2 regions of the Stenotrophomonas sp. YJH_SMC_119 genome follow, and region 2 is predicted to be linked to the other one. Evidence: riboswitches for the same ligand, from Rfam matches in the RefSeq annotation. Region 2 holds a riboswitch; the other holds the start of a gene.
What was found. A riboswitch is a leader RNA that binds a small molecule or an ion and turns the genes downstream of it on or off. The one in region 2 is predicted to bind thiamine pyrophosphate.
Positions count from the first base shown of each region.

Region 1 (15,350 bases), on a different contig from region 2:
CCACCCATCGTGCTCAGCAGAAACTGGAAGAGTGGGTCCACCGGCGGCCTCTTGGACGAGGCAGACATTGCCTCGCAGGATCATCAACGGGCGCAGTATGCCAGCGTGCTGGCCCCCAAGGGATGGCGCCTTGCCTCAGCCGCAGGCGACTTTCCAGCAGCCGACGGTGCATCGCAGCTGCCCGGGCGGGCAGGCTCGGTCAAGGCGTGCGCCGCAGCGACAAAGGCGGATGCAGGAACGCTCTACTCGCCGGCATGCTGTGCGGTCTTCTTCTCGTCGCCATCTGCGGCGGCACGGCTCTGCGCGAACTCCGGGAACGTCTTCGCGATCGAATCCTTGTCCGGCAGGATGTAGAACACACCGCCCTTCTCGAACGTGGACTGCACGATCTGCTCGTAGAACGCGGGCGAGACGTTGATGCAGCCGTGGGTGACGCGGTTGTCGTCCGGCGTCGGCGTTGCCAGCCGTTGGGCGCGTTTCTCTTTCGGGGTGCCTGGCGGCAGCGGGTGCATCGAGACGGCGGAATCGTAGTCCACCCACAGCACGCGCCCGGCATCGTCGGAGGGGCCGTAGCCACCAATGAAACGGCCGGCAGGGGTGGTGCGGTCATGGCCGGGAATCGCGCTCAGTGCGAGCTTGGCAACACCAGGGGCCGAGTGATCACCGATGGCCGAACCGAACAGCGCCGGTGCCGCGCCGCGCAGCTTACCGTCGCCGCCGAAGATCAGGACCTGCGCGGCGGCCTTGTCCATGATTGCGAACGGGTAGCCCTGGTTGTCCTTGCTGGCAACCACCCAGCCGGCCAGCTCGATCACTGTTTCGGACACGCTCTGGTCGGGTGGAAGTTCATCAACGGCGGCAATTCGCTGTTCAGGGGCTTCCTTGTCCTTGCCCTTGGCGCTGGCTGCGCCGCTACACGCAACGGCCAGTGCCATCGCCAGTGCGGCATGGAGGGCGCGGCGTGCAGGGGAGGAGGAGGTACGAATGGGACGGCTCCTTGCAATGCAATCCTGGGTGGAAGGATGCCAGTGGCCGGCGAAGGCCACTGGTTCCCGATACAGAGGTGGATCAATTCAAAGGATGAGGGAGCTATCAGCCGCGCGGCTTGCGACCGGCCGGTGCCCTTTCAAGCTGCTGTACGCGGCCTTCGATCTGGTCCAGACGCTGGTTGGCCTGCTGCGCCGACTGGTTGGCGGACTCGGCACTCTGGGCAGCGCCCTGCACCTTTACGTCGAGCTGATCGAGGCGCGAGTTGATGGTTGCGAACTCGTCCTTGTAGGTGGCGCAAGCGCCGAGGCTTACGGTGGCCACGATGGCGACGGTGATGGCGCGTGCTGCGTTGATGTGCTGCTTGGTCAGTTTCATTTCCAACTCCCTCCTTCGTCTGGGGAAGCTGGAATATAGCGGCGTTTGTTCCCGGCGCCAGCCCGTGCTTTCAGCTGGAATTTGAGTACGTGGATGGGCTGTGAAGGCCTGTAGATCAACAAACCTTAACAAGCGGGATCTAGCGAACTGATCTGCATCGGCGAAGCGCCTTGTGTCTGTTAAACGTTACCCATTCACCTGCATGAAGCCGGCATCACGGCATGCGCGTCTGCGTGCTTCCGCCTGCTCCGCACGCAGGTTGCCATCCACTTGCTTCCAGCAGCGCTGCAGCGTTCCCAGGCTGGACATCCAGCAGTTCGGCGACGCCGCTGCGCGTGTCGGCCGCGCGCGCAACATAGGCATGGGCGATGCGGTAGCCGATCCAGTAGCCGAGATCTCCGCGGCGCGCATCGTCGCCGGGACCGTTGTACAGCCACCTTGAAAGATCGGTACCCATGCTGTCCTGCAGGAACGCGCGCTCCAGCGCACACTCGCGACCCTGTGTCCAACGTTGCAGATGCGCGTTGGCCGGTTGCCCGGAGATCCGTTCGGCCACGTATTCGGCGCCCCCTTCCAGCAGGGTCTGATAGAGCAGGGTGGGCTGCTCGATGTCCACGCGTGCACCGGGCTGTTGCACGTGCACATACTCATGCGCGATCAGATGCACGAAGCGGTCACCTACGTCGGTCTGCATCCAGTCGGCGTTGCACAGTGCTTCCAGTCCGATGACCACACCTGCTTCGGTAGTCACGCCACCACTGTTGCCGCGGCCCACCAGTACGGTGACCGGGGGAAAGCGCGCAGACGGCAACAGGGCGCCAAGTCGATCGACGGCAGCGGCGACGCGCGTGCGGATCGATGGCAATGCGGTCGCGCAGGTTCTCGCTTTCGCAAACAATGCCGGCTTGTCCTGGATGGCCCTGGCCAGCCGCTCCATCGAGCCGATACGGCGGTCGGTGAAGCTGCGCAGGGCATCCGTACCCGCATCCAGATAGCCGTGTTGCAGATCATCGGCGCTTGGGCGCCCTTGGTTGGCGTCCAGCACCTTGAAGAAGCGCGTGACATCGTCTGTCTGTACGACGATGTGCCTGGCAGAAACGATGCGCTCAGCGGCCTGTGCCTGCAGTAGCGCAACCGGCGAGGCGATCAGGATCAGTGCCCGCATCACGCATCGAGCGTGGTGCGCGTAAGAAGCCGACAGCGGTCCCATGCGGAGTTCCCTGAACGCCAGCCTTATTTATACACCAGTCAGTTCAATATTCAGGGTTGATTAGACCCCCTAACGGATAATTCACACCTGTCGACCGCCTCTTCTCTCTCCCCCTCCCGGGAGGCGGCCGACGAAACCAAAATAATTAAAGGTGTGTCCCGATGAACAAGAATTCGCTGCTCGCCCTGGGTCTTCTGGCTGCTCTGCCGTTCGCTGCATCGGCAACCGATGGCCTGTCGTACAACTATGTTGAAGGCGGCTACGTGAACACCGATGCCAAGGGCGGCGACGCCGATGGCTGGAAGGTGAAGGGTTCGGTGGCGGTGCACCCGAACTTCCACATCTTCGGCGACTACAGCGCGCAGGAGACCGACAAGTTCAAGAATGACGTCGACCAGTGGCGCATCGGCGCCGGCTACAACTACGGCATCGCACCGAACACCGACCTGGTGGCTCGCGTTGCGTACCAGAAGTTCGACATGAAGCATGGCCTGGACTTCAACGGCTACTCGACCGAAGTTGGCGTGCGCACCGCGTTCAACCCGTACGTGGAAGGCTACGTGATGGCCGGCTACGAGGACTACACCAAGAAGCACGGCATCAACCCGGACGGCGAGTTCTATGGCCGTGTCGGCGCCACCGCCAAGTTCAACCAGAACTGGGGCCTGAGTGGCGAAGTGAAGCTGGCCAAGGCCGGCGACCGCGAGTGGTTCGTGGGCCCGCGCTTCACCTGGTAACAAACGCCTGTCGTTAGTGCGTGTTGTGCTGGCGTGTGACTCTCTCTCTCCCACACGCCAACCGAAGCCCGGCCTCGCGCCGGGCTTCACTTTTATGGGCCCCGTGGCGCCACAATGCGGCATGGGCGACCCTTCCTCTCTTGCAGGCACCGGCACGACCTACCAGGAGCATCTGGCGCCTGCGCCGCTGCGCGGCCACTTTGGCCAGCTGTGGCAGAGCCAGCTTCCTGCCGATGCCGATGGGCACATCACCGTATTGCCCGATGGCTGCGTGGATATCCTCTGGCGCGACGGTGCGCTGTTCGTCGTCGGCCCGGACCGCGTGGCCGCGCACCCGGCGCTGGCACCCGGTGCGCAGGTGCTGGGCGCACGCTTCCGTCCCGGCCAGGCATTGGCCGCGCTGGGCCTGCCCTTGGCCGGGATCATCGGCCAGGCCGTGCCACTGGCCGACCTGAAGGGCGCGTGGGCGAACAAGGCGGCGGCCTCCATCGGCGACACCGCGCCTGCACAGCGCCTGCAGCGAATGGCGCACTGCCTGCAACAGCACATGGGTGCGGCCGCGCTCGATACGCCGGCGCAGCGCGCCCATGTCCTGTTCCAGGCGCTCGCCGCGGGTAATGCCACGCTGGATACGCTGGCGGCGCACCTGGGCCTGAGCCCGCGCAGCCTGCGGCGTTTCAGCCAGTCGCAGTTCGGCTACGGCGCCAAGACGCTGGAGCGGATCCTGCGGCTGCAACGTTTCCTGCGCCACAGCCGTGCGCTGCCACTGCATTCGTTGGCGATGCTGGCCGCTGATGCCGGCTATGCCGACCAGGCCCATCTCAGCCGCGAGGCGCGTGAACTGGCGGGCATGACCGCCAGCGAGCTGCGCCTGGAGTGGGGACAATGATGGCCGTTTTGTTCAAGACCACTGTGCTGCATTGATCGATGCTGGGCTCCCACCACGGAGCCTCGCCATGAATCCTGCCGCGCCCCACGATGCCGAACGCCGCATCGACAACATCGAATTCAACGTCGCCGACATTGACCGTAGCAAGCGCTTCTACGGCGAGGTGTTCGGCTGGCGCTTCACGGACTACGGCACGGCCTACACCGAGTTCGACGACGGCCGTCTGAAAGGTGGCTTCGTGGCCGACGCGGCGGTGCGTGCCCACGGGGGGCCGCTGGTGATCCTCTACTGCGCGGACCTGGCCGATGCGCAGCAACGCGTAGTGGCCGCCGGTGGCGAGGTGGTGCAGGCGGTGTTCGCCTTCCCAGGTGGTCGCCGCTTCCACTTCCGCGATCTGGATGGCTACGAACTGGCGGTCTGGAGTGATGTGGACTGAGGCCTTCGTAGCTTCGCCGGTGGACGGAACGAGAACCGCTCCGTCCCCGGTCAGGCGGTTCCGCTATGATCGCCCGCACATCGCCACACGCGATGCGCCCGCCTCAAGCCAGCAGGAACCGCCGTGAACTCCCAGCCCGCACCGATCACCGCCGTCAACCACACGCTCGACAACGAGCCGCAGCAGATCACCGCGCCACTGACCCATTCGGCGGCGTTTCTGGTGCTGAAGGTGAAGGATGACGAGGCGTCGATCGCCAAGGCACGCGAGGTGCTGGCCAGCACCGACGACCTGATCAAGAACACCGCCATCCGCGAGATCGAACGGACCTTCACCTGCAACGTGGCCCTCGGCCACCGCATGTGGCAGCCGCTGGTGGGCACCACGCCGCCGCGCGAGCTGCAGCCGTTCCGCGAGATCAAGGGCGCGACCCATACCGCTGTGTCCACGCCGGGCGACCTGCTGTACCACATCCGCGCACGTACGATGGATCTGATCGTGGCGTTCGAGCGCAACCTGCTGATGGCCTTTGGCGATGCGGTGGAGACGGTCGATGACGTGGCCGGCTTCCGCTATTTCGATGGCCGCGACCTGCTCGATTTCGTCGACGGCACCGCCAACCCGGAAGGGCTGTCACTGCCGGAAGCCACCATCGTGGGTGAAGAGGATCCGGAACATGCCGGCGGCAGTTACGTGGTGGTGCAGAAGTACCTGCACAACCTCGATGCCTGGCGCGCGCAGAAGACCGAGGCGCAGGAAGCAATCATCGGTCGTACCAAGCACGACAACATCGAGCTGGACGATGCGCCGGCCGATGCGCAGAAGTCGCACAAGACGCTGTGCACCATCGAGGATGCCGACGGCGAGCACGAGATCCTGCGCGACAACATGCCGTTCGCCAACCCGGGTCGCGGCGAGTACGGCACCTACTTCATCGGCTACACGCGCCGCCTGTGGGTGATCGAGAAGATGCTCGAGCGCATGTTCATCGGCAATCCCGCACCGCTGCACGACCGCATCCTCGACTTCTCCACCGCCACCACCGGCGTGACCTTCTTCGCGCCCTCGCGCAAGGTGCTGGCCGACCTGGGCGACTGATCGCGCCGGGTAGCAGCGGCCGCCATCTGCCTGTCATCTACCGCACCGACCATCAGCCGTTGGATGAGAGCGCAGGGGCGGGCGATGGCGATGGCAAGGAACACAACCGGTGCACGCCGCTGGTGGCGGCCACTGGCCGCGTTGTTCGGTGCGCTGGCACTGGGGAGCGCCGGGGTGTCCGCGCAGGAAGCTCCTGCACACTGGATGGCCTATGCCGCCGCCGTGGGGGGGCAGCTGCAGCAGCGCCTGCAGCAGGAGCAGGACCCGCAGGCGCAGCGCGTGCTGGAATGGCTGCAGGCACATCCGGACGCGCCGACGCCGCTGCCGGTGAGCGTGTGGATCGCGGCGGATGGCCGCATTTCGAAGCTGGAATTCGACAGCCTGGGTGATACCCAGGTCGACGCCGCCCTGCGCGCGACCCTGCAGAGTGCACCCCTGCAGGCCGCGCCACCGGCCGACATGCGCCAGCCGCTGCGGCTGGGTTTGGTGCTTACCCAGTAGATCCACGCCATGCGTGGATGTTCTGGGTAGATGCCGACCTTGGTCGGCACGCACGCCAACCAAGGTTGGCGACTACCGGTAGCCCAGCCACGTATGGCGTGGCTCTACCGGGTTGCCACCTGTGGCTCGCGAGCGGCGGCGCTCCATGCGCGCAGGCCGAACACGGCCAGGCCGAGGAAGAACACGTACAGCGCGGCGGTCACGTGCAGCGACTTGAACAGGTACGCACCCACATAGACCACGTCCACTGCGATCCACACCCACCAGCAGGCCACGTGGCGGCGTGCCTGCCACCATTGCCCGACCAGGCTCAGACCGGTCAGCAGCGCATCCAACCACGGCAGGGCAGCGTCGGTGAAGCTGTGCATGGCCGCACCCAGCGCCACGCCACCGCACAGGCCGATGGACAGGTCGCGCAGCAGCGTGCCGCGCGCCAGCGGCACGATGCGGATGCTGCCCTCATCGGCGGCATGCTGTCGCCAGTTGAGCCAGCCATAGACCAGGAAACCACCGAAGGCGACCTGCAGCAGGGTGTCCGAGTACAGCTTGGCCTCGGCGAACACCAGGCCATACAGCGCCACCGACAGCAGGCCCACCGGCCACGCCGCCAGCCGGCGCCGGGCCATCAGCCAGACGCCGAGGATGCTGCACAGTGCGGCGGTCCACTCGAGCATCACGCCGCTCACAGCGCGAACGTCACCGACAGGCGGGCCTGTCGCGGTGCGCCGGGGAACAGGTAGTAGTCACCGCCGCTGCTGCCGGTATCGCGCCAGTAGAAGCGGTTGAACACGTTGTCCACCGACAGGTTCCAGGTCACTGCGCGCTCGCGCAGGCGATGCTGGAAACGCAGGCCAGCGTCGAACACTGAATAGTCGGGTGCGCGCACGCCACCGTCGGCGCGGGCCACGTTGGCACCGGCATAGCGCCAGCCGCCGGTCACGTCCAGGCCTTGCACGAACGGCAGCGCATAGGCCAGGTGCACGCTGGCGCGCACCTTCGGCACGTTCACCAGCTGATGGCCTTCATAGGCCGGCGTGCCGGTGTCGCGCGCGCGCGCCTGCAGCACGCTGGCGCTGGCCACGATCTGCAGCGCATCGGTCAGCTGGCCGTTGGCGGTCAGCTCCAGGCCGGTGTGGGTCTGCGTGCCTTCCTCGACGAAGGTGTAGCCGACGTCGCTGCTGTCGGGCTTGGCGTACTGGTACGGCTGCGAAATGCGGAACACGGCCGCGCCCAGGGTCAGCGCTTCGACCGGCACGTACTTCACGCCCACTTCCAGCTGCCGCGACTGCACCGACGGCAGGAAGGTGTCGGCGTTGCTGGTCCAGAACGGCGCTTCCTGGCCCAGCGAAATGCCGCGCACGTAGCTGGCATAGGCATTGAGCTGGTCGGTGGCCTTCCACACCACCGCAGTCTGCGGCAGGAAGCGCGACAGGCGGCTGTGCCGCTGCGGGGTGCCACGCTTGTCGTAGGCGCGCTCATCGAGGCGCACGAAGCGGCCACCGGCCAGCCACTGCCAGTCATCGCCGAAGCTGATCCGGTCCAGCGCGAAGAACGCGGTCTGGCGGCTGTCCAGGCGACGTGCGGACGGTCCCGGCATCTTCGGCGACGGCGCGAATACCGGCACCGGTGCTTCGTGGATGTTGCTGGTGCCGACGTACTCGTTGACGCTCGGGCGCTTGTCCACGGTGCGGCGGAAGTAGTCGGCACCGAGGGTCAGCTCATGGCCGACGCTGCCGGTCTCGAAGCGGCCACGCAGCTCGGCACGGGCCTGCTGGTTGCGACGGGTGTCGTCCGGGCTGCGGTAGTCGTAGACGTCATAGTCGCCGTTGGGCGCGAAGTAGTTGCCCGGCACGCTGCCATCGGCGCACTGCACGGCGTAGTAGCAGCCGTAGGCGAAGGCGACGTTGTCATCGATCACCGAACGGCTGTGGCCGATCGAGATGCGCGACTGCCAGGCCTCGTTGAAGTCGTAGGTATGCAGCGCGGTGATGTTGGTGCTGGCGATATCCACCGGGCGCTGCCACGGCTGGTAACCCAGCAGGTGTTCGCGGTCGACGCCACGCGGCAGGTCGCGTGCGCCCAGCAGTTGGTAGCCGGACACCGAACGCTGCGAGCTGGTCTGGTAATTGGCATCCACTTCCAGCTTGCCGCGCTCGCCAATGAGCCAGTCGGCGGCCAGCGAGTAGAAGTTGCGGCGACCGTCGGCGTGCTCGACATAGGAGTTGCTGGAATCCCATGCGGCATTCAGGCGCAGGCCGAAACGCGGGGTGATCCAGTGGCCGACATCGACGGCGACGTAGCGCGAGCCTTCCGAATCGGTACCGAGCGTGGCGGTGCGCACTTCGGCCGGGCGCTTGCCGACGTAGTTGATGATGCCGCCCGGCGCCATCACGCCTGCGGCCAGGCCGGCTTCACCCTTGAGGATCTCCACCGACTGCACGTTCTCCAGCGCCAGGCGCTGTTCGCCGGCGATGGACAGGCCGTTGAAGCGGTAGCCGGTGGCGGCGTCCAGGGCGAAGCCACGGATGGCGATGTTCTGGTAGTAACCCACCGGCGCATACGCATCACCCAGCGAGGCATCGTTGCTGGCCAGCTCGGACAGCGAACGCACCTGGCGACGGTCGAGGTAATCGCGCTCAAGCACGTTCACCGAGGCCGGCGTGTCCTTCCAGCTGCCGCCACCGAAGGCGTTCACGCGTGAGGTATCGGCCTTCGGTTTGCCGGCCTGCACGCGTACCGCCGCCAGTTCGGTGGGCGAGCGCTCGGCGCCGGTGGTAGCCGCATCAGGGGACGCATCGGCCTCGCTGGCGTGTAGTGGCAGCGCAGCGCAGAGGGCGAGGGAGAGCAGGGTGGGGCGCAGGCAGCGGTTCATTCGGTTCGTCTTCGGACAACAAGGGAGACGAAGCGACGGCGCGCAGGTGCACCGGCCCATGATGGGGGTGTGGCTGCGGCTCAAAGCTCCCTACGCCGGTGCAAACCGGATCAGGTTCCAAGGGACTCTCTCAGCCTGGCAGATCCAGGCACCCCCGCTTCAGGTGACCATTTCACTACAAATGGTACGGATTTGCGAGCCGGCGTCCTTCAGGCTGCGGGGTCCAGGCTGCGGGGTCAGATCCCTTCCCGCAGGAAAGGGATCTGACCCCAATGGTGCGCCAACCGGGTCACGCCGCCGCGTGCAGCGCCTGCAGCAGTGCCTGTCCCGGCGCACTGTGGAACCACGCCGGATGCCCCAGCATGAAGGGCTGCCACGCGACGTCGGCATTGGCGGTCGAGCCGATGACCCCTTCGAAGTACTCCACTTCGGACAGTGCGAAGTCGAAATGGACCATCGGCAGCAGGTCGGCCAGCAGGTGCACGCGTGCCGCCGACAGTGGCAGCACCTCGCGGTAGCCGTCGAGCAGGGCCAGCGCGATATCGATGCGCACCGCCTCCATGCCGCGCTCCAGTTCCAGCCACGCCACCGCGTTGCGCTCGATCGCCGTGGCGAGGTCGAACAGCGCACTGGTGGGCGAGGCCAGGCCGAAATCCAGCACGGTACTGATCTGCCCATCGCGCCACAGCAGGTTGGAAACGTGCCAGTCGTTGTGCGCCCACAACCGTGGCTCATCGCGCAGGCGCTCGGCCAGGCCGGCATGCCACGGCAGCACGTCACGCTGCAGCTGCGCTTCCCACGGAATGCGCGCGAGATAGCGGGCCAGCCCGGGGCGCTCGTGTAGCCCTGCCTTGATGGCCGCGATCGGATCGTCGGCACGGATCAGATCGTCGCGCGCGACCAGCACATGGGTGCTGCGCTGGGGCGCTTGGTAGCTGGCGGCGGCGAGGTGTAACCGGGCGAGCATGCGACCGGCCTCGCGGGCCTGCGCGGCATCGGTCAACAGCGACCACGACACGGTATCGCGGTACAGATCCTCGCCGATGCCAACTGCATGCAGTTCAAAGGTCCATTCGCCATGCTCGACCGCAGTGTGGCCATCGGCCGCCGGCAGCACCTGCACCACCGGCACGCCCGCTGCGGCGAGATGGGCGATGAAGCGGTGTTCTTCTTCCAGGCAGGCCGCGCTGCGCACGCTGTGGTGGTGGCGCTTGATGAACACCGCGCCGTCCACGCCGTTGACGATGGCGGCGGCCGACAGCGGCCGCGGGCTGTGCCAGCGCGGTTGGCTGCGCTCGTCCAGCTGAGGGTAGCGCTGGCGCAGCCACGCAATGTCCGCCGCGCTGATAGGTGGCCAGTCGGCAGCAACCTCGTCGTTGTTGAGGCCCTGCACGCGGTGGGAGGAAGAAGTCATGCCGCAGCCCCAGTGGGGAAAGTCACATCCAAGGCTGCGCATTCAACGCCATGCACGCGGCCAACGCAAACGGGCGGGTCATCGACCCGCCCGTCCGTGCATCGGCATGGGAGATGCCGCGCTGCTTACCAGCCGCGATGGCGACCGCGGTCGTGGTAGTAGCGGTTGTCGTAGTAGCGCTCGCGCTGCCAGCGACGGTCGTCACCGCGGTCGTAGTAACCGCTGCGGTAGTAGCCACGGTCGTAACGGCGATCGTAGCGGTCGTCGTAACGGCGATTGTCGTAGTAACGACGGTCGCGGCGGTCGGAGGTGGTCAGGTTGCCGATCGCACCGCCGGCCACGGCGCCGCCGACGGTTGCAGCGGGATCGCCGTTGGAGAGCAGGTTGCCGGCCACGCCACCGACCACGGCGCCGACCAGGGTGCGCTTGTCCTTCCTCGACATCGCGCTGGCATCGCTGACCACGGCCACACCGGCCACCAGTGCCAGAGCCATCGCCAGACCACGGAAGCTGAGTGCGGAAGTACTGAGCATGTTCGGTTCTCCTGTGAGGTGCATGCCACGCTGGGCAGGGAGGGCGCGGGGCGCCCGGCTGCCGTGGTGCCCACGCTGGCGTTCCAACATTGCCGGAACATTGCCTGGTCCACCGTGCGGCTTGCGCATTCATCTAGCGGCAGGCGGCATGAAGCAAGGCTGAAAGCGGCCTCGGCCGCTCAGCTGGCAGAAAGGGAAAAGGCCACGCGGACGTGGCCCTCCCTTCTCTGCCAAGGCGTTGCGGGCTCAGACGCCCATCGCCTTCTGTGCCTGCCGGGCCTGCTCCTGCTGGGCGTCCTGCTGCTGGTGCAGCACGTTAGGCGCGCCCTGCACGGCACCGCTGCTGAGCGCGATGCTCTGCTCGCTGGCGGCTCGGGCCTCCACCGCCACGCGGCTGGCTGCCGGGTCACCGATCGTGCCCTGCACGGCAAACAGGCGTTCACCGTTCGGGCTGGGCACCACCGTGTCGATGCGCTGCAGGCCGGCGGCATGCGCCTCCTTGGTCAGGGCCGCGGCGGCGCTTTCCAGCGCGTGGCGATCCTTGAAGGTGCCGGCCGGCAACAGTTCCAGACCCTTGCTGGCCTGGATGAAGAGCGGATTGCGCGGGTGCCGTTCGTCGTTCAGCAGCGGGCGCTCGCGGGCTTCCTTGATGGCCTCCAGCGTCTTCGCCCCGACAATGCCGTCGGCCACCAGGCCGTTGTCCTTCTGCAGCTGGCGCACCGCCGCGTCGGTGTTGCGGCCGAAGCGGCCATCCTCGACCAGCGGCTTGCCGTCGGCACCGACGTAGCCCAGGTGGCCCAGCTGTTCCTGCACTTTGCGCACGCCTTCGCTGTGCGCGCCCTGCTTGTACAGTTCGGCGTGCGGCGTGGCAGCGGCCTTGTGCTCGGCGGCAGGCTTGCCCTGGGTCTGCTCGTGCGACGGGGTGCGGTTTTCCAGCAGGTCGCGCGCCTTGGACAGTGGATCGGAGGCGTACAGCTTCCAGTTCGGGTGGTCCTTCACCTGCTTGAGGTAGTCCTCGACCGGCATGGTGTGCACGCCCTTGCTGCCGGAGGACTGGCTGATCAGCAGCTTGTCGGTGGTGGGGTCGCGCACCACCATCACGATGTGGTCGATGCCGTTCCAGTGCTCGTGGCGGGTCCTGGCCGTATCCAGGCCGATGATCATGCCTTCCTTCAGCGCACCGGGCTTCAGGATCGCGTCGCGGTCCAGCAGCACGCCGGACTGGTCGAACGCCTTGCGCACGATGCCGCCGGAACCCAGGTTGCCCAGGTCGATGCGATCAGCCTTGCTGAACACCGCGTGCCCGGCCTTCTGGTTGATCTCGTCCATGGTCCGGTTCTGCAGGGTGCCGACCCAGCCGGAACAGTCGATGTAACCCTGCTCCACGTTCTTGCCGGTCTTGCCCGGTACGTACAGCGCGTGACCCGGAATGTTGATGGCGTACTTCACGTGGTCGTACTTCACGCCGGCCTCGTAGGCGGCCTGCAGTTCGATGCCCGGTTTCGGTGTGGCAGCCGCCGTTGCAGTTGCCGCCAGCGTGGTTGCACCCGCCACCACGGCTGCGCTGGCCTGTGCAGGCGCTGCTGGGGTCTGGCCCTGGCCCTGCGCCACCGCCTGCGGTTCGATGTTCTTTTCCGGAATGCTGATCGCCGCGTACTTGTGGATGTAGTAGCTGGAGAAGGTGCGTGCCAGGTCGCCGTCGTTCATGCCGCGCATCTCGGCCAGGGTGTGGCCGGTCAGCGCCTTCGCGTCGGAACCGATCTGGTTCAGCACGTTGCGGCGCATGTTGATCTCTTCGCCGTGGCTGTTGCGGACCACGCCGAAGGTGCCGGTGGCAATGGCGGTCTGTACCGAGCCATAGCCGGCGCTGCCCTGCTGGTGGGCCAGGTACAGGTCCAGCCCGGTGGGCGTGTCGCCGCCGGACAGGTAGGGGTTGCCGGTGCGCTCGTTGCGGCGTGCCATCGAGTCCAGGTTGTCCTGGTACATCTGCGCGGCCGCTTCAGTGTTGCGGGTGGGGTCGAACTCGTGGCCGGTCAGGTGGTACTGGCGCGCGGAGCCGGGCACGAACTGGAACAGGCCCTTGGCGCCGGACGAGGTGTTGTGGGCGCGCTCGTTGAAGGTGCCGCCGGTCTCGATGTGCGCGAAGCGCATGAAGTCATCGACCGGAAGGCCTTTATGCCGGGCGACCTGCTCGACGATGTCCAGGACTTCCTTTCTGCTGTAGTCATGCTGTGCCATGACGTTTTCCTCGGGGTTGATGGAGCGGCGCATGCCGCGAATCGCCAACCGGACTCATCCGTGAGTCAAGAACATGTCGGTCAACAGGAAACCCGCGCGTGGGCGGGTGCTATCAGGGCGCGACGTACTGCTGGGTCGCGCTGTCGAAGGTGTAGTGCACGGCGTCGCCGGCGCCCAGTGCACGGGTCTTGCCGGGGCCTTCGATGGTGGTGCCCTTGAAGGTCACGGTCAGTCGCGGCAGGCCGTTGCCGTCGGCAGCGAAGGCCAGTTCGCCATCGCTGTCGGTGCAGGGCATCACGTTGCCTTCGTCGCAGGCGGCGCTGTTGTCCTCGCCCGTACGCACCGAGCCGACATAGCGCCAGACCTTGCTGTCCACGTCGTCTTCGCTGCGCTTGGGGTTGAACAGCAGCAGTGCATAGCCGGTGCTGCTGATGCCGCGGTCGAAGCTGCTGGTCGGCACCGCCAGCAGCAGGCGACCGTCGGCGGTGCGATGTTCAAGCGGCTTGCGCCGGGTATCGACATCGTCGGCCTTGTCGTACGCGCCCAGCGCGCCGATGGTCCATTCCTGGCCACGGAACTTCCATGGCTTCTTCGCGTCGGCGCCGGCCAGCACGAAAGTGGCCTCGGCGAGGTTGGCGCGATCATCCGGGCCAGCCGGCGACTGCTCGCCCGGCTTGCCGTAGTGCTCGCGGGTATCCCAGGAGAAACCCGTGTAATACGTGGTGCCATCGAGGGTGAAGGTGTGGCCGAACCAGAAGGTCGCCACGCTGCCGTTCTGGACCTCGTAGGAGGTCGCGCCATCACCGTCCACCTGGTAGGTGAAATACATCACGGTCGGCGCGTCGGGCGGGGTGACGGCGGTGTCGGGAGAGGTGTTCTGCATCGGGGCAACATCCTGTCGGGGCGCATCGGCAGCCTGCACGGGAGCGCCAGGCTGGGAGGACGAGGGGGCCGGATCGGCGGCGCTGCAGGCCGCAGCGGAAAGAGAGACGAGCAGGCACGCCGCGAATGCGCGCAGGGGCCGCAACGGCAGGGTCCAACATGGCTCGGGGGGGTGATGCATGCGCCTCTCCATGGTCAGCGTTGCCGGGCCAGACGGCCGGCAGGAAACCGCACCCCATCCACCTGGGACGGGAGCGAGGACATGAGCCGGTCGATTCCTTCGACCTCGCATTGAAAACCCATGCCGGGTCATCTTGGCACAGAACGGCGGCCGGTCAAAGAGGGCGGTGACAGATGCCCTTACAGTGTGATCTGGTTCTCAGATCTTGCCGTCGCGCAGGTAGTCGAACAATTCGGCGTCGCCCTTCAGGCCCAGTTTGAGCATGGCGTCGCCTTTCTGCCGGCTGATGGTGCTGACGCTCTTGTGCAGCTGCAGCGAGATCTCCTTCACCGTCATGCCGGTGCCGAGCAGCCGCAGCACTTCCACCTCGCGTGGCGACAACGGCTTGCCGTCGCCCTCGCGCATGCGCCAGCTGCCCGCAGCCTCGACCCGCTCACGCAGGCTCCGGCTGATGTAGGGCTGGCCCCGATAGACCGCCTGGATGGCCTGCGGCAGTTCGTCCATCGACGAGCTCTTGTCGACCAGGCCGAGCACGCCGCTGTCGAGCACCATGCGCAGGATCGCCAGGTTGTTGGAGACGCTGAGCATCAGCACCGGCAGGTCGGGGAAGCGGCGGCGGATCATGCCGATCATGGCGAAGCCGTCGGCCTGTGGGCTGCCCGGCATGGAATAGTCGGTCACCAGCAGGTCGCAGGGTTGGCTGCCGAGCAGGGCCATCAGCGCCTGCGCGCTGTCAGCCTCGCCGACCACGCGGCCGACCCCGCTCGATTCGATGACGGCGCGGGTACCGATACGGACCACAGGGTGGTCGTCTGCGATGATGATGCGCAAGCTCATTGCTCTAGTATGGCCACCGGGCAAGCCGGGCCGCGACCATCGCGGCCCTGTCAGGATTCTAGGAGATCGACGCCGATGCGTAGCTGGGCTGTTCGCGGGCTGGTCCTGCTGCTGGCCGTGCTGGTGCTGCCCGTGGCGCTGGCACAGGCTGTGCCTG
Region 1 covers NZ_JCAFRP010000009.1:34,312-49,661, reverse strand. Annotated here, with positions in the region: gene AC5P6S_RS14460 (hypothetical protein) at 1-41, opposite strand, end outside; gene AC5P6S_RS14455 (L,D-transpeptidase family protein) at 243-935, opposite strand; gene AC5P6S_RS14450 (hypothetical protein) at 1,093-1,365, opposite strand; gene AC5P6S_RS14445 (DUF2268 domain-containing putative Zn-dependent protease) at 1,580-2,530, opposite strand; gene AC5P6S_RS14440 (OmpO family porin) at 2,737-3,312, shown strand; gene AC5P6S_RS14435 (helix-turn-helix transcriptional regulator) at 3,434-4,201, shown strand; gene AC5P6S_RS14430 (VOC family protein) at 4,269-4,637, shown strand; gene AC5P6S_RS14425 (Dyp-type peroxidase) at 4,761-5,735, shown strand; gene AC5P6S_RS14420 (energy transducer TonB) at 5,820-6,236, shown strand; gene pnuC (nicotinamide riboside transporter PnuC) at 6,341-6,910, opposite strand; gene AC5P6S_RS14410 (TonB-dependent receptor) at 6,919-9,108, opposite strand; TPP riboswitch at 9,179-9,274, opposite strand; gene AC5P6S_RS14405 (phosphotransferase enzyme family protein) at 9,398-10,522, opposite strand; gene AC5P6S_RS14400 (glycine zipper 2TM domain-containing protein) at 10,648-11,055, opposite strand; gene AC5P6S_RS14395 (peptidoglycan-binding protein) at 11,302-13,293, opposite strand; gene AC5P6S_RS14390 (hypothetical protein) at 13,406-14,176, opposite strand; gene AC5P6S_RS14385 (response regulator) at 14,555-15,193, opposite strand; gene AC5P6S_RS14380 (ATP-binding protein) at 15,269-15,350, shown strand, end outside.
Region 1: it holds a riboswitch for thiamine pyrophosphate, as region 2 does, so the genes downstream of both, AC5P6S_RS14410 (TonB-dependent receptor) here and thiC (phosphomethylpyrimidine synthase ThiC) in region 2, are expected to answer to the same signal.

Region 2 (15,350 bases):
ACCGAGGCCGCGCAGGGTCATCACGGTGGGGATGGCACTGGCCTCGACGAAGTCGCGCAGGTCCTGCACGGCATCACCCAGGGCGATGCCGCCACCTGCGTAGACCACCGGCTTTTCGGCCGCCGCCAGCGCGGCGATGGCCTCGGCGATGGCGGCCTCGGCCGGCGCCGGCGGCGGTTCGACGCTGCTGGGCACATGCGCCGGCAGATGGCTGGCATCGGCCAGCTGCACATCCTTGGGCAGGTCGATCAGCACCGGGCCGGGGCGACCCTCACGGGCAATGCGGAACGCATCGGCCACCACACGCGGCAGGTCATCGACGCTGCGCACCAGCCAGCTGTGCTTGACGATCGGCATCGTCAGGCCGAACACATCCAGTTCCTGGAAGGCGTCGGTGCCCAGCAGCGGCGTGCCGACCTGGCCGGTGATGCAGACCATCGGTACCGAATCCAGCATCGCATCGGCAATGCCGGTCACCAGGTTCGAGGCGCCCGGGCCGGAGGTGGCCACGCAGACGCCCACCTGGTTGCTGGCGCGGGCGAAGCCGTTGGCGGCCAGCGCCGCGCCCTGCTCATGGCGTACCAGGATGTGCTTCAGCGACGAATCCACCAGCGCGTCGTAGAACGGCATGATGGTGCCACCGGGATAGCCGAACAGCGTGCGGACGCCTTCGGCCTCCAGCGCCTGGGTCAGCCAGCGCGCGCCGTTGGGCGGCGCGCTGCGATGTGTCGAAGAGTTCATGGGGGAACCTTGCAAAGCGGGTGGGGGAGGGCCGCGTGGTTACGCGGCCTGTCCTTGCAACCAGACCATCTTGGCGCGCAGTTCCTTGCCCACCTTCTCGATCGGGTGCTCCAGGTCGGCCTGCTTGAACCTGTTGTAGTTCGGCAGGCCCGCTTCGTACTCGGCCACCCAGTTCTTGGTGAAGGTGCCGTCCTGGATGTCCTTCAGCACCTCCTTCATGCGTTCCTTGGTGCCGGCATCGATCACGCGCGGGCCGCTGACGTAGTCGCCGTACTGCGCGGTCTCGGAGATGAACTCCAACATGCGCGAGATACCGCCTTCATAGAACAGGTCCACGATCAGCTTCAGTTCGTGCAGCACTTCGTAATAGGCGATCTCCGGCTGGTAGCCGGCTTCGACCAGGGTCTCGAAACCGGCCTGCACCAGCGCTGAGGCACCGCCGCACAGCACCGCCTGCTCACCGAACAGATCGGTCTCGGTCTCTTCCTTGAAGGTGGTCTGGATCAGGTTGGCGCGCGCACCGCCGAGGCCGGCCGCATAGGCCTGCGCATGCTGCGCGGCCTTGCCGCTGATGTCCTGGTAGACCGCCCAGATGCACGGCACGCCACGGCCGATCTCGTACTCACGGCGCACCAGCGCGCCGGGGCCCTTCGGCGCGACCAGCACCACGTCCAGGTCGGCACGCGGCTCGATCATCCCGTAATGCACGTTCAGGCCATGCGCGAACAGCAGGCATGCACCCTGTTTCATGTTCGGCGCCAGCACGTCGTTGTAGAGCTTCTTCTGCACCATGTCCGGGGTCAGCACGGCAACCAGGTCGGCGTCCTTCACGGCCTCGGCGGGCGCGATCACGGTGAAGCCATCGGCCTGCGCCTTGGCTTCGGTCGGCCCGCCCGGACGCAGGCCTACCACCACGTCGAAGCCGGATTCGCGCAGGTTCAGTGCGTGGGCGCGGCCCTGGCTGCCGTAGCCGATGACGGCGATCTTGGTCTGGGGCAGGTCGTTGGTGCTCATGGGGGAGGTTCCTTGCGGTGGGAAGAAAAAAGAACGGCCGGTCGTCGAGGTGACGTGCCGGCCGGTCAGGGGAAAGCGGTGGAGGAGGCGCCGCGCATCGCACAGGCGCAGCCACCACGAGGCGTGGTGGTGCAGGTCCGGGTTGTGCGATGAGCGTTGGTCATGGTGGTTGCGTCTGAAACCAGGTTCTGAAATGAAAAAACCCGCACCGGGGCGGGTGCGGGTTTTTGAAGAGTTCCGGTGTGTGTGTTGCTTACACGCTGGCTCGTCCCGCACCTGTTGGTTGGGTAATAAGTACGAGCACAAGAATCGAATGCAGCGAGGCGGCGCCGGTGTCGGCGGCTTCGATGTGGGTTCGCGGTGGCGTGTTGTGATGCAACATGTGATCGAGAGAAACACAGCCATTTCGGCGGTGTCAACCCTCGCGACGGATTTTCTATCGGTTTCCGCTGCACCCAGCGCAATCGCTTGCGGCACAAGGATGGTTGCTGCTGAAAGTGTTTCGGTGAACCCGAATTCACTCCTTTCGGGGCGGTTTTTGCGCGGAATCCGGTGGATTTTTCCGCCCAAGGATCAACGTCCATGACGTCTGTCCGATACCGCGTGAAGGCCGCAGCGGCGAAGATCGGGGAACCACCCGTCCATCGGAACCCGACCGTGTCCCGACGCCTTGCCCGTTCCCTGCTCGCCGCCGCCGTACTGGCTGCCGTACCCGCGCTGTCCTTCGGCGCCGACCGCATCACCGGCCAGACCTTCGCCACCCGTTCGGAGGTGATCGCCCCGCATGCGATGGCCGCGACCTCGCAACCACTGGCCACCCAGATCGCGCTGGACGTGATGAAGGGCGGCGGTTCGGCAGTGGACGCGGCGATTGCCGCCAACGCCGCGCTCGGCCTGATGGAGCCGACCGGCAACGGCATCGGCGGCGACCTTTTCGCCATCGTGTGGGACCCGAAGACGCAGAAGCTCTACGGCTACAACGGCTCGGGCCGCTCGCCGAAATCGCTCACCCTGGCCGAATTCCAGCGCCGTGGCCTGAAGGACATCCCGGCCACCGGTCCACTGCCGGTGTCGGTGCCGGGTGCCGTCGACGGCTGGTTCGCGCTGCACGACCGCTTCGGTCGCAAGCCGATGGCCGACAACCTGGCGCCGGCCATCCGCTACGCCCGCGAGGGTCACCCGGTGGCCGAGGTGATCGCCTACTACTGGGACCGCTCGGTGCCCAAGTTGTCGCAGTACCCGGGCTTCAAGGAGCAGTTCACGATCAACGGCCACGCTCCGCGCAAGGGCGAGATGTGGAAGAACCCGAACCTGGCCAGCACCCTGCAGAAGATCGCCGACGGTGGCCGCGACGCCTTCTACAAGGGCGAGATCGCCCACACCATCGGCGACTACTTCAAGGCCAACGGTGGCTACCTGAGCTACCAGGACATGGCTGACCATCATGGCGAGTGGGTCGAACCGGTCAGCAGCAACTACCGCGGCTACGACGTCTGGGAACTGCCGCCGAACAGCCAGGGCATCGCCGCGCTGCAGATCCTCAATGTGCTGGAAGGCTACGACTTCTCGAAGATCCCGTTCGGTTCACCGGAACACGTGCACCTGTTTGTCGAAGCGAAGAAGCTGGCCTTCGCCGACCGTGCGCGTTTCTACGCCGACATGGCGTTCCAGCCGGCACCGGTGCAGAAGCTCATCTCCAAGGAGTACGCCGCGCAGCGTCGTGCGCTGATCTCGATGGACAAGGCGTTGAAGGAAGTGCAGCCGGGCACGCCGAAGCAGCTGGAGGAGGGCGACACGATCTACATGACCGTGGCCGACGCCGACGGCATGATGGTTTCGCTGATCCAGTCCAACTACCGTGGCATGGGCAGCGGCATGGCACCGCCCGGTCTGGGTTTCATCCTGCAGGACCGTGGCGAGATGTTCGTGCTGCAGAAGAACCATCCCAACGGCTACGCGCCGGGCAAGCGTCCATTCCAGACCATCATTCCGGGGTTCATCACCAAGGGCGGCAAGCCGTATGCCAGCTTCGGCGTGATGGGCGGCGCGATGCAGCCGCAGGGCCATGCGCAGATCGTGATGAACCTGGTGGATTTCGGGATGAACCTGCAGGAAGCCGGTGATGCGCCGCGCATCCAGCACGAAGGCTCGACTGAACCGACGGGTCAGGCCACGGCGATGACCGATGGCGGCGAAGTGAATCTGGAAACCGGCTTCCCGTACGAGACGGTGCGTGCGCTGATGCGCAAGGGGCATCGCATCGTGTTCGCCGATGGGCCTTATGGCGGGTACCAGGCGATCATGCGTGATCCTGATACCGGGGTGTATTACGGTGCGTCGGAGAGCCGCAAGGATGGGCAGGCGGCGGGGTATTGAGGTTTCCCGGCCACCGGGCTGAGCCCCCTCTGCGGTGGTGGTTCGTGGAAGCGGGATCATGTGATTGGGCCGGGCGGGTGGGCTGTTCGGGGGACGCCGTGAATCCGTCCCTGGAGGCTTGGCAGCCGCATCCATGCGGCTGACACCCCCGCCCAGCCCACCCGCCCGGCCCCTGACAGTTTCCGTGGCCGCCACCGCAGGAAGAGAAAGAAGAAGATCAAAAGCAAAGACAACAGCAACAGCAACAGCCGCGCGCTGTGGGTTGGGGTCAGATCCGTTTTCCTTCGGAAAACGGATCTGACCCTTTCTTGTTTTCTGATACACCTCATCCACGCATGGCGTGGAAAACCAACCGTCACCGGGAAATTGTCGGAAGCGGGGAGGGGGCCGATGGCGGGACCGTCCACGGCATGGATGCCGTGGCCGAGCCTACAGGGACGTACTTGCGGCGTGTCCCGCCATCGGCCCCCTCCCCGCCAAACCAGCAGAAATCCAGAGCCGCTTTTGAAGTTGTTGTTGCCGTTGCTTGAAAAAAGCGGTGCAGCCGCAGGCTGCAAAACAGCCCTCAATCCTGATCGTGCGCGCGCGCTGCCTCGGCCTGCGTCTCCTCCTGCGCCGCCATCTCGCGTGCAATCCACGCATCGATCATGTGCCGCTGGCGCTGCGCCTGCCGCCGCTCGCGCGTGTACTCCTGGTCCAGCACCCGGTACAGCGACACCATCACCAGCACCATCAGCAGCGCGAATGGCAATGCCGCGATCGTGATCATGCCCTGCAGCGCGTCCAGGCCTCCGGCCAGCAGCAATGCCGCTGCGATCAGTGCCACCGCAATGCCCCAGGCCAGCTTGCGCTTCAACGGTGGGTCGCCAGCCTCGTCGGTGGACATGCTGGCCAGCACCAGGACCGCCGAATCGGCCGAGGTCACGAAGAAGATCATCAGCAGCACCAGCGCGATGCACGACAGCAACAGCGGTAGCGGCATGCTGTCGAACAGTGTGAACAACACCGTCTCGTAGCCATTGCCAAGCGCCTGCACCAGATCGGCGTGGCCGAAGATCTGTGCCCACAACGCAGTGCCGCCGAACACCGCGAACCAGAAGAAGCCCAGCAGCGTCGGTGCGAGCACGACGCCGATCACGAACTCGCGAACGCTGCGGCCGCGCGAGATGCGCGCGATGAACGATCCCACGAACGGCGCCCACGAGATCCACCAGGCCCAGTAGAAGATCGTCCAGTCCGCCACCCAGGTGCTGCCGGAGAACGGTGACATGCGCAGGCTCATCGTCACCAGCTGGTTGAGGTAGGAGCCCAGCGTGGTGGTGAACGTATCGAAGATGAAGCCGGTCGGCCCCAGCACCAGCAGGATGGCTGCCAGCAGGGCAGCCAACGCCAGGTTGAAGTTGGACAGCCACTTCACACCTCGCTCCACGCCACTGGCGGTGGAGGCCATGTACAGCACGAAGGCGACGGCAATGATGGTCATCTGCACGGCGACGGTAGCCTGCACGCTGAAGACGCGTTCGATACCGGCAGCAATCTGGATGGTGCCGAAGCCGAGCGTGGTGGCGACACCGATCGCGGTGGCAACTACGGCGGCGATGTTGACCACCCGACCGATCCAGCCGCGATGGTGGCGGCCGATGATCGGCTGCAGCATGTCGCTGACCAGGCCGCGTCCATTGCGGTTGAACTGGAACCAGGCCATCGCCAGGCCGATCAGTGCGTAGATCGCCCACGGGTGCAGGCCCCAGTGGAAGAACGCATAGCGCATCGATGCGCGCGCCGCATCCAGGCTTTGCGGCGCCAGGCCTTCCGGCGGCTTGCTGAAATGCGAGATGGGCTCGGCCGCACCCCAGAACACCAGGCCGATGCCCATGCCGGCGGCGAACAGCATCGACATCCAGCTGGCACGCGAGAACTCGGGTTCGGCGTCCTCGCCGCCGATGCGCAGGTTGCCGAAGCGGCCGAACGCCAGGTACATCAGGAACACCAGCGCCAGGAACACCACCAGCAGGTACAGCCAGCCGACACTGCGGATGACTTCTGCCAGCATCGACTGGACCACGGTGTTGAAGGGGCCGGGGGCGATACCGGCGAGCAGCACCAGCAGCAGAACCAGTGCGATGGAAACGCGAAACACCATGAAGGAGCTTCTCCGATCAAGGGGGATTGAGGGGAGCGAGCAGAGCTTGCAGCGAAGGGCCGGCGGCATGCAGCACGGACCGGGCAGGAGCCGCGAAGGCGGCGGGGAACGCATCGATCTCAGCAACGCGATGGCGTGCACGTTACTGAACGCGACGTCATGGTTCCGTTAACGAATGGCGATCTGGTCCCGGAGGCGGGCGGTCTATGCTCTAATGCGCACCAAGAAGCGGGGGTACCGGGCCATCTGGCCACGGTTGAGACAGTCCCTTGGAACCTGATCCGGCTCATACCGGCGTAGGGAAGCTTTGCAATGCAGCCGTGCCCGGACTCCGCCCAAGGACCGTCCGTGTGCGGGTGCCGTGCGCCGCCGCTTCGTCCCTGACCTTCCTGGACGATGCCCGATGAACGCACAGCTCTCCGCCCTGCAGCAACAGGCCCAGCAACTCTCCGCATCCGTGACCCGGCCCATTCCCGGCTCGCGCAAGATCCACGTGCCCGGTTCACGCCCGGATCTGCAGGTGCCGATGCGCGAGATCGCGCTGACCCGTACGCCGACGCTGTTCGGCGGCGAAGAGAATGCGCCGGTGACCGTTTACGACACGTCGGGCCCGTACACCGACCCGGAGGTGCGCATCGATCTGTCCGCCGGTTTGCCGGCACTGCGTCGCGGCTGGGTGGAAGAGCGCGGTGATACCGAGCAGCTCGAAGGACTGAGTTCTTCGTTCGGTCGCGATCGCGAGCATGACCCGAAGCTTGACGCGGTGCGTTTCCCCGCGCGCAGCCTGCCACGCCGTGCACGTGCCGGTGCCAACGTCACCCAGATGCATTACGCGCGCCGCGGCATCATCACGCCGGAAATGGAATTCGTCGCCATCCGCGAGAACCAGCGCCTGGACGCGATCCGCGATGCCGGCCTGCTGCAGCAGCACCCGGGCGAGGCCTTCGGTGCGTCGATCCAGAAAGTCATCACCCCGGAGTTCGTGCGCGACGAAATCGCCCGTGGCCGTGCGGTGCTGCCCAACAACATCAACCACCCGGAAAGCGAGCCGATGATCATCGGCCGCAATTTCCTGACCAAGATCAACGCCAACATCGGCAACAGCGCGGTGTCTTCCGGCATCGCCGAGGAAGTGGAGAAGCTGGTGTGGGCGATCCGCTGGGGCGGTGACACGGTGATGGACCTGTCCACCGGCAAGCACATCCACGAGACGCGCGAATGGATCATCCGCAACTCGCCGGTGGCGATCGGTACCGTGCCGATCTACCAGGCCCTGGAGAAGGTTGACGGCCGCGCCGAGGCACTGACCTGGGAGATCTTCCGCGACACCCTGATCGAGCAGGCCGAGCAGGGCGTGGACTACTTCACCATCCACGCCGGCGTGCTGCTGCGCTACGTGCCGCTTACCGCCAAGCGTGTTACCGGCATCGTCAGCCGCGGCGGCTCGATCATGGCCAAGTGGTGCCTGGCGCACCACAAGGAGAACTTCCTCTACACGCATTTCGAAGACATCTGCGAAATCATGAAGGCCTACGACGTGACCTTCTCGCTGGGCGACGGCCTGCGCCCGGGTTGCATCGCTGATGCCAACGACGCGGCGCAGTTCGGCGAACTGGAAACGCTGGGTGAACTGACGAAGATCGCCTGGAAACACGATGTGCAGACCATGATCGAAGGCCCCGGCCACGTGCCGATGCAGCTGATCAAGGAAAACATGGACAAGCAGCTGCGCGAATGCGGCGAAGCGCCGTTCTACACGCTGGGCCCGCTGACGACCGACATCGCGCCGGGCTACGACCACATCACCAGTGCGATCGGCGCGGCGATGATCGGCTGGTTTGGCACGGCCATGCTCTGCTACGTGACGCCGAAGGAACACCTGGGCCTGCCCAACCGCCAGGACGTGCGCGACGGCATCATGGCTTACCGCATTGCCGCGCACGCGGCCGACCTGGCCAAGGGGCATCCGGGCGCACAGGTACGCGACAACGCGCTGAGCAAGGCGCGCTTCGAGTTCCGCTGGGAGGACCAGTTCCACCTGGGCCTGGATCCGGAAAAGGCCAAGGAATTCCACGACGAGACGCTGCCGAAGGACGCGCACAAGCTGGCCCACTTCTGCTCGATGTGCGGACCGCACTTCTGTTCGATGAAGATCACCCAGGACGTGCGCGACTACGCCGAGGCCGGCATGAAGGAGAAGTCGCAGGAGTTCCGTGCTGGCGGGGCCGAGGTCTACCGCCAGGGGTGACGGGTAACGGGTAGTGCCGGCCGCCGGCCGGCATTCCGTCGTGCACGGGACCGGGGAGAGTGCTGGCCAATGGCCGGCACTACCGTTCATCACGCCGCGCCCGGCTATCCTCCGCGCATCGCCCAGGGGAAAGGACGCCATGCCCGTTGCCACGACCACCCGCTGGCTGGCCATCGCCCGCCGCCATCCTTCGGCCTGGCTCCTGGCCGCCCAGTTGATCGCGGTGCTGCTGTATCCCGCCCTCGATGACACCGCCGCTGGCCGGGCGGCGCTGGGCATGTTCGGCATGGCGGTACTCGGCCTGGCGCTGTGGGTGGTCCAGCGCAGTCCGCTGGGAACCTGGCTGGCATTGCTGCTGGCCATTCCATCGGTGGTGTTCTCGCTGGCTGGCGCCCTGCTGGACCGCAGCGCGCTGCTGACCACCGCGCAGCTGCTGGAAAGCCTGCTGTACTTCTATACGGCCGGGGCATTGATCGCCTACATGCTGCAGGACCATCGAGTAACACGCGACGAACTGTTCGCGGCCGGGGCAACCTTCACCCTGCTGGCCTGGGGGTTCGCCTTTGCATTCGCGGTGTGCCAACAGTGGTATCCAGGCAGTTTCCAGGGCGCGACGGCTGGCCCCGAGCGCAGCTGGATGGAGCTGCTTTATCTGAGCTTCAGCTTGTTGTCCGGAGTTGGATTGAGTGACGTCGTGCCGTTGCACCCGCAGGCACGGGCCCTGGTGATGCTCGAACAGTTCGCAGGCGTCATGTATATCGGCCTTGTGGTGTCGCGTCTGGTCGGATTGACCATGCTTCGGCGCATGTGAAAATGAACGCCAGATAAAAATTTCGCGCCCATAAGGGCGCGAATGGTGATGCAGATTATGTGAATGCGTCGGCGAGAGAGAGCCTGAGTGTCGACCCCGTCATAGGCGGGGTAACCGGCTTAGGCTAATATCCGGGGGCGTTATTGTTTTTGCGGTATGCGCCGATGCTTTGTGCGGAATCTGGCTTTTCGATGGCCCTGTCCAGGGACGGTGGGGACGGTATTGCTGGTGAGCCCTGCCCAGGTCCCGTCCCTACTGTATAGCGGAAAATGAACAGCAGCGAACTCACGCCCATTGACGCCGACCGCGTGCAGGTCGGCGACTGTGTCATTACCTTGTCCTCGCGTGAGGTCGAGGTTGAAGGCGCGCGCCGTCCGCGGCGGCTGACGCCGAAAGCGCTGGGCGTACTTCGCGTGTTGATGCGGCAGCCTGGGCGCGTGGTCACCCGTGAAGAGCTGTTTGCCGAGGTCTGGCCCGATACGTTGCCGACCAATGACGTGCTGACCCAGGCCGTCACCCAGCTGCGCAAGGCGTTCGCCAACGACGATGACAATGGCCAGGCCTACATCGAGACCATCGCCAAGAGCGGCTATCGGCTGCTGGTACCGGTGCAGGCGCTGGACGACTTCGAGCCGGTGGCGGAAGTGGACGCGCTGGCCATTGCGGATGTGATGCCGTCGCCGGACGGTGCCGGCATGATTCCGGCGCTGGCCGTGCCGGCAGCGGCTTCACGCCGGCGTGGCTGGCGCCAGCTGCGCCGCCAGCTGTTGTGGGTGCTGGGCGTGATGATGCTGGCCGCGCTGCTGGTCATGGCTACATTGTTGCTGCGGCGCGGGCCGGAGCCGAGTTCACCGGTGGATGCAGCGGTCGAGAACGGCGTGCGGGTGATCGGCAGCCCGCAGCGTCCCTATCGCCTGATCACCGCTACCAGTGGTTTTGAAACCTATCCCACACTTTCGCCGGACGGCTCCCAGGTTGCCTACGAAGGCGCCAACGAGGATGGCGCCGGAGGTGGTGTGATCAAGGTGCAGACCTCGGGCAATGCGCCGGCCCGGCAGCTGGCGCTGCCGCCGAAGGGGGCCAGTGACCGTTTCCCGAGCTGGTCACCGGACGGGCGCGAGATCGCTTTTGCCCGCTTTGGAGCCGACGGCGGTTGCCAGGTGCTGATCGCCAGCGCCACTGGCGGCGGCGTGCGCCAGGCGACCCGTTGCGATGGAACCGAGCTGCTCAGCTTCGACTGGACACCGGATGGCCGCGGCCTGGTCTTTGGCAGCATGGTGGGCCGCTATGCCCATCGCGGCATCCGTGTGCTCGACCTGGCCAGCGGCCAGTGGCGGGCGTTGGACTACGCGGTCGATCAGGATGATTTTGACTACGCGCCACGCTATTCGCCCGACGGCAAGTGGCTGGTGTTCGTGCGCAATCCACAGATGGGCGACCTGTGGCGGATGCCGGCCGAAGGCGGTGAGCTGGAGCAGTTGACCAACGAATCCGCCGAACAGCGTGGCTGGGCCTGGCTGGGCGATGGGCGCAGCATCGTGTTCGGCCGGCGCGTGGACAGCGAGGTGCGGTTGTACTACCTGGACGTGGAGCGCCGCACCTTGCGTGATGCCGGCCTCGACGACGCACAATGGCCTGCGGTGTCCCGCCACGGCGACGTGCTGGCCTTCGTTCACCGCCGTGCCCAGTTCGGCGTGTTCAAGGTGCCGATGGCCGGCGGCAGCGCCGAGCGCCTGTTCGCGTCCAGTGGGCGCGACGGGCAGCCGATGGCGGCGCCCGACGGTCGCCAGCTGGTCTTCACCTCCGATCGTTCCGGCAGTTTCGCGCTGTGGTGGGCGGACATGCAGCGGCCCGACTCACTGCGGCCGATCGAGGGCCTGCGTCCGGAGGGGCGGCAGGCGCCGGACTGGTCGGCCGACAGCCGCCAGCTGCTGGTGGTCGGGCGTGACGAGCATGGGCGTACCGTTGTCTACGAGATCGCCCCGCGCGACGAGCACCTGCAACCGCTGCCGGTTCCGGTGGATCAGCCGCTGCAGGCCCTGTACGGGGCAACCCCGGAGCAGCTGCTGGTAGTCGAGCGCGATGCGGAGCAACGCACCCGGTTGAGCCTGTTCGATCGCAGCGTGACCCCCTGGCGCCGCCTGGCCAGTATCGACGGCGTCTCCCAGGCGCGTTTCGATCGCGGCGATGGCCGCGTGCTGTTCACACGCCTGGCGTCCGGCGGCTTGTGGTCGGTGGATGCGGCACTGTCCCCGGCCAGCGTGCAGCAGGTCAGTGAAGACCGGCCCAGCCGATGGCGCTATCGCACCTGGACGGTGGCGGGCACCGGTGGCATCGGGTATCTCGGCAACTCGACCGAATGCGGTACGACCTTGATCCATATCCAGGCCGGGACCGAAGCTCCCGAGCGCTGCCTGGACCGGCAGCGGCTCAGCGCGGGCAACGGCATCAGTGCCAGCGCCGATGGCCGGGACCTGTACGTCGCCCTGGCGGTCAGCGATGGTGCCGACATCGGCGTCATGCAGCTGCCCCAGTCGACGCCGGCACTGTTCCCGGCCTTTCTCAAGTCATTGATCCTGAAGAAAAATATCTCTTCGTGATTTTTTCGTGGAGTTCTCGCCGCGAATTCGTGGCGATCTCGGCGGATTTTCCTGACGGGCTGACGCCTGATTAGGCAAAACGGAAGCCTGTATCAGGCAAACCCGTGGTGCCCCATGCGTCAACTCTCGCTGGCCGATCGTGGCCAAACCGTCTCCCTCGACAAGGCGCTGGACGATCTCGCGCCGACCTGCATGGGCGTGGCCCGGCTCGGCAGCCTGCAGACGGCAGGGTCAAGCTTCACTGTCTGGCTGCAGGTGCGGGGCAGTTCCTGGGTGGAAGCCAAGGAAGGGCGTTTCCGCCTGCGCCATGGCGAGTGGATTGCCTTCGAGAAGGAGTCGCGCCCGTTGGTGCAGGCCGGCCGTAACGGACTGTGCGTGGGCCTCAGCCTGACTGCGGAGGCGATGCGGGTGCTGTCCGAGATGGCCGACTGCGGCCTGTATGCCGGTCGTGGTCGCATGAGCCGCGGCGACGCCCGCGTTGCCCTGCGCCTGTGGCGCGATGCGCTCGACAGCGGCCTGCCAGCGCAGGCGCTGCGCCCGCTGTTGTTGCATCTGGCCGGCCTGCAGCGTGACCTAGCCGACAACGTACAGCGCTGCCCCGGTCGCTCACGCAGCCGCAAGCGCCAGGTGTTCGGCCGCATGCAGCGCGCCCGTCTCTATCTGGAGGGCAACAGCCACCGCGTGGTGCGGATCGGCGAACTGGCCGAGCTGACCAACTTCTCCAGCTGGTATCTCTCCAAGACCTTCCAGAGCCTGTATGAAGAGAGCCCCCAGTCGCTTTCGGCACGGTTGCGCCTGGAGCGGGCCGCAGATCTGCTGCGCGACACCGACATGATGGTGGGCGAGGTCGCCGCGGCCAGCGGATTCGACAACTGCTGCAGCTTCGCGCGGGCCTTCCGCGCCCGTTACGGGCAGTCTGCTTCCCGGTTCAGGGAAAACGGCGGCTTGCTCCCGCCACACTCTGCAAAGTCTACGGTTGGGTCGCGCAAATACAGCATCGCAACGCAATCGTAACGTGCTGGAGCGTTTTAACACGCTACTAACACGTACCTTGGAGAGATTGATGAACGTTCGCACCCCTGCCGTGCGGCTGGGCCTGCTGCCCGCCGGCATCGCGCTGGCGCTGGCACCGGCATTTGCTTCCGCACAGGAAGCCAGTGCCCCGACCACCCTTGATCGCCTGGAAGTCACCGGCTCCCGCATCCGCTCGGTGGATGTGGAAACCTCCCAGCCGGTGCTCACCGTAAGCCATGAGGACATCCAGCGTTCGGGCCTGGTCAGCGTCGGCGACCTGCTGCAGAACCTGTCCGTGGCGGGCACCCAGACCTTCAGCAAGGCGGCCGTGCTGGCGTCCAACCCGGAACAGGGCGGCCAGTACGTCAGCCTGTACAACCTGGGTGAGCAGCGCACGCTGGTGCTGGTCAACGGCAAGCGCTGGAGCACCAGCCTGGCCGGCTTCACCGACATGTCGACCATCCCGACCTCGCTGATCGAGCGCATTGAAGTCCTGAAGGACGGCGCCTCGGCGATCTACGGTTCCGACGCCATCTCCGGCGTGGTCAACATCATCCTGCGCAAGAACTTCGATGGCGCCGAGGCCAGTGCCTACTATGGCCAGAACAGCCACGGCGACGGTTCCAAGACCCAGTACAGCCTGACCCTGGGTGCCAGCGGCGAGCGCTCCTCGATCGTGTTCGGCGCGAACTACATCAAGGAAGATCCGGTGTGGGCCAAGGATCGTGGCCTGACCAAGTACTCCTATGGCCAGGGCCACAAGGAAGACGGTCTGAGCCCGGCTGGCCCGTGGGGTCGTTTCACCGATCCGCGTGCCGAAGGCACCGCCGGTGCTGGCGAATACAACAAGGCTGGCAAGTGGGTCCCGAACACCTGGGTGGTCAACCACACCGGTTCCTGGGACACCCCGGTCGGCGTTGGCCAGCCGTCGAACAACTTCAACAACTACCACCTGATTGGTCTGGACGACTACTACAACGCCTCGCAGCAGATGATGCTGAACCAGGGCGCTGAGTCGAAGACCATGTTCACCTCGGCCAGCTACGACATCAACGACAACCTGCGTCTGAAGTCGACGGCGATGTACTCCGAGCGCGATTCCAAGCGCCAGATCGCCGGCTACCCGCTGACCGGCACCTCGCAGCCGCAGTTCCCGGTGGCGATCAGCAAGGACAGCATCTACAACCCGCTGGGCAACTGGGCCAACCCGGGCGCCGGCGTTGACATCGGTGGCTGGGGCCGTCGTATCTTCGAACTGCCGCGCATCACCCAGAACAACGTCAAGTCGCTGCACTTCGACGCGGCCCTGGAAGGCAACTTCGACTTCAACAACCGTCCGTTCGACTGGGATGTGGGCATCAACTACAACCAGTTCGACGTGACCCAGACCAGCTCGGGCAACATCAACCTGCTGGCCCTGAAGAACGCCCTCGGCCCGTCGTTCATCAACGCCAACGGCGTCGCCCAGTGCGGCACCGCTGCCAACCCGATCGCGCTGGGCACCAGCCCGGGCAGCTGCGTCCCGTTCGACCTGCTGGGCGGCGCCAGCGCCGCGACCCCGGATGCGCTGAAGTACATCAACACCCTGCTGAACTCGACCGGCCAGAGCAAGAGCAAGCAGTACTTCGCCAACATCACCGGTTCGCTGTTCGACATGCCGGGCGATGCGGGCGAGTTCGCCTTCGCTGCCGGTTACGAGCATCGCGAAGTGTCGGGCTACGATCACCCGGACGCACTGTCCTCCTCGGGTTACACCACCGAGCTGGCCGCGCAGCCGACCGAAGGCAAGTACAAGACCAACGAGTTCTACCTGGAACTGATGGTGCCGCTGCTGCGTGACCTGCCGGGTGCCAAGGAGCTGTCGCTGGATATCGCCAGCCGCTACTCGGACTACGACAAGTTCGGCAACACGGTCAACAGCAAGTTCAGCGTGACCTGGAAGCCGATCGACGACCTGCTGGTGCGTGCGACCTACGGCGAGGGCTTCCGTGCCCCGACCCTGGACGACACGTTCGGTGGTGGTTCGCAGACCTTCGACAAGTTCACCGATCCGTGTGATGCCGTGTTCGGCCAGCGCAGCAACCCGGCCGTTGCAGCCCGTTGCGGTGCTGAAGGCCTGGCGTCCGACTTCCGTCAGACCGACGCTGCCGGTCGTCCGATCAGTGCCCGTGACACCCAGGGTAACAACCCGTTCAACTCGGGTGTGGGCAACGACAAGCTGCAGCCGGAAACCAGCAAGACCCGCACCGCGGGCCTGGTCTGGAGCCCGAGCTTCGTCAGCGGCCTGAACGTCTCGCTGGACTGGTACAAGATCACTGTCGACAACGTGATCACCGCGCTGTCGGCGAACTACGTGCTGAACCAGTGCTACCAGAACGGTGTGCAGGCCTTCTGTGACCAGTA
Region 2 covers NZ_JCAFRP010000001.1:731,637-746,986, reverse strand. Annotated here, with positions in the region: gene ilvG (acetolactate synthase 2 catalytic subunit) at 1-741, opposite strand, end outside; gene ilvC (ketol-acid reductoisomerase) at 781-1,755, opposite strand; gene ggt (gamma-glutamyltransferase) at 2,413-4,131, shown strand; gene AC5P6S_RS03405 (BCCT family transporter) at 4,697-6,274, opposite strand; TPP riboswitch at 6,495-6,595, shown strand; gene thiC (phosphomethylpyrimidine synthase ThiC) at 6,678-8,522, shown strand; gene AC5P6S_RS03395 (ion channel) at 8,662-9,333, shown strand; gene AC5P6S_RS03390 (winged helix-turn-helix domain-containing protein) at 9,603-11,933, shown strand; gene AC5P6S_RS03385 (helix-turn-helix transcriptional regulator) at 12,048-12,947, shown strand; gene AC5P6S_RS03380 (TonB-dependent receptor plug domain-containing protein) at 12,997-15,350, shown strand, end outside.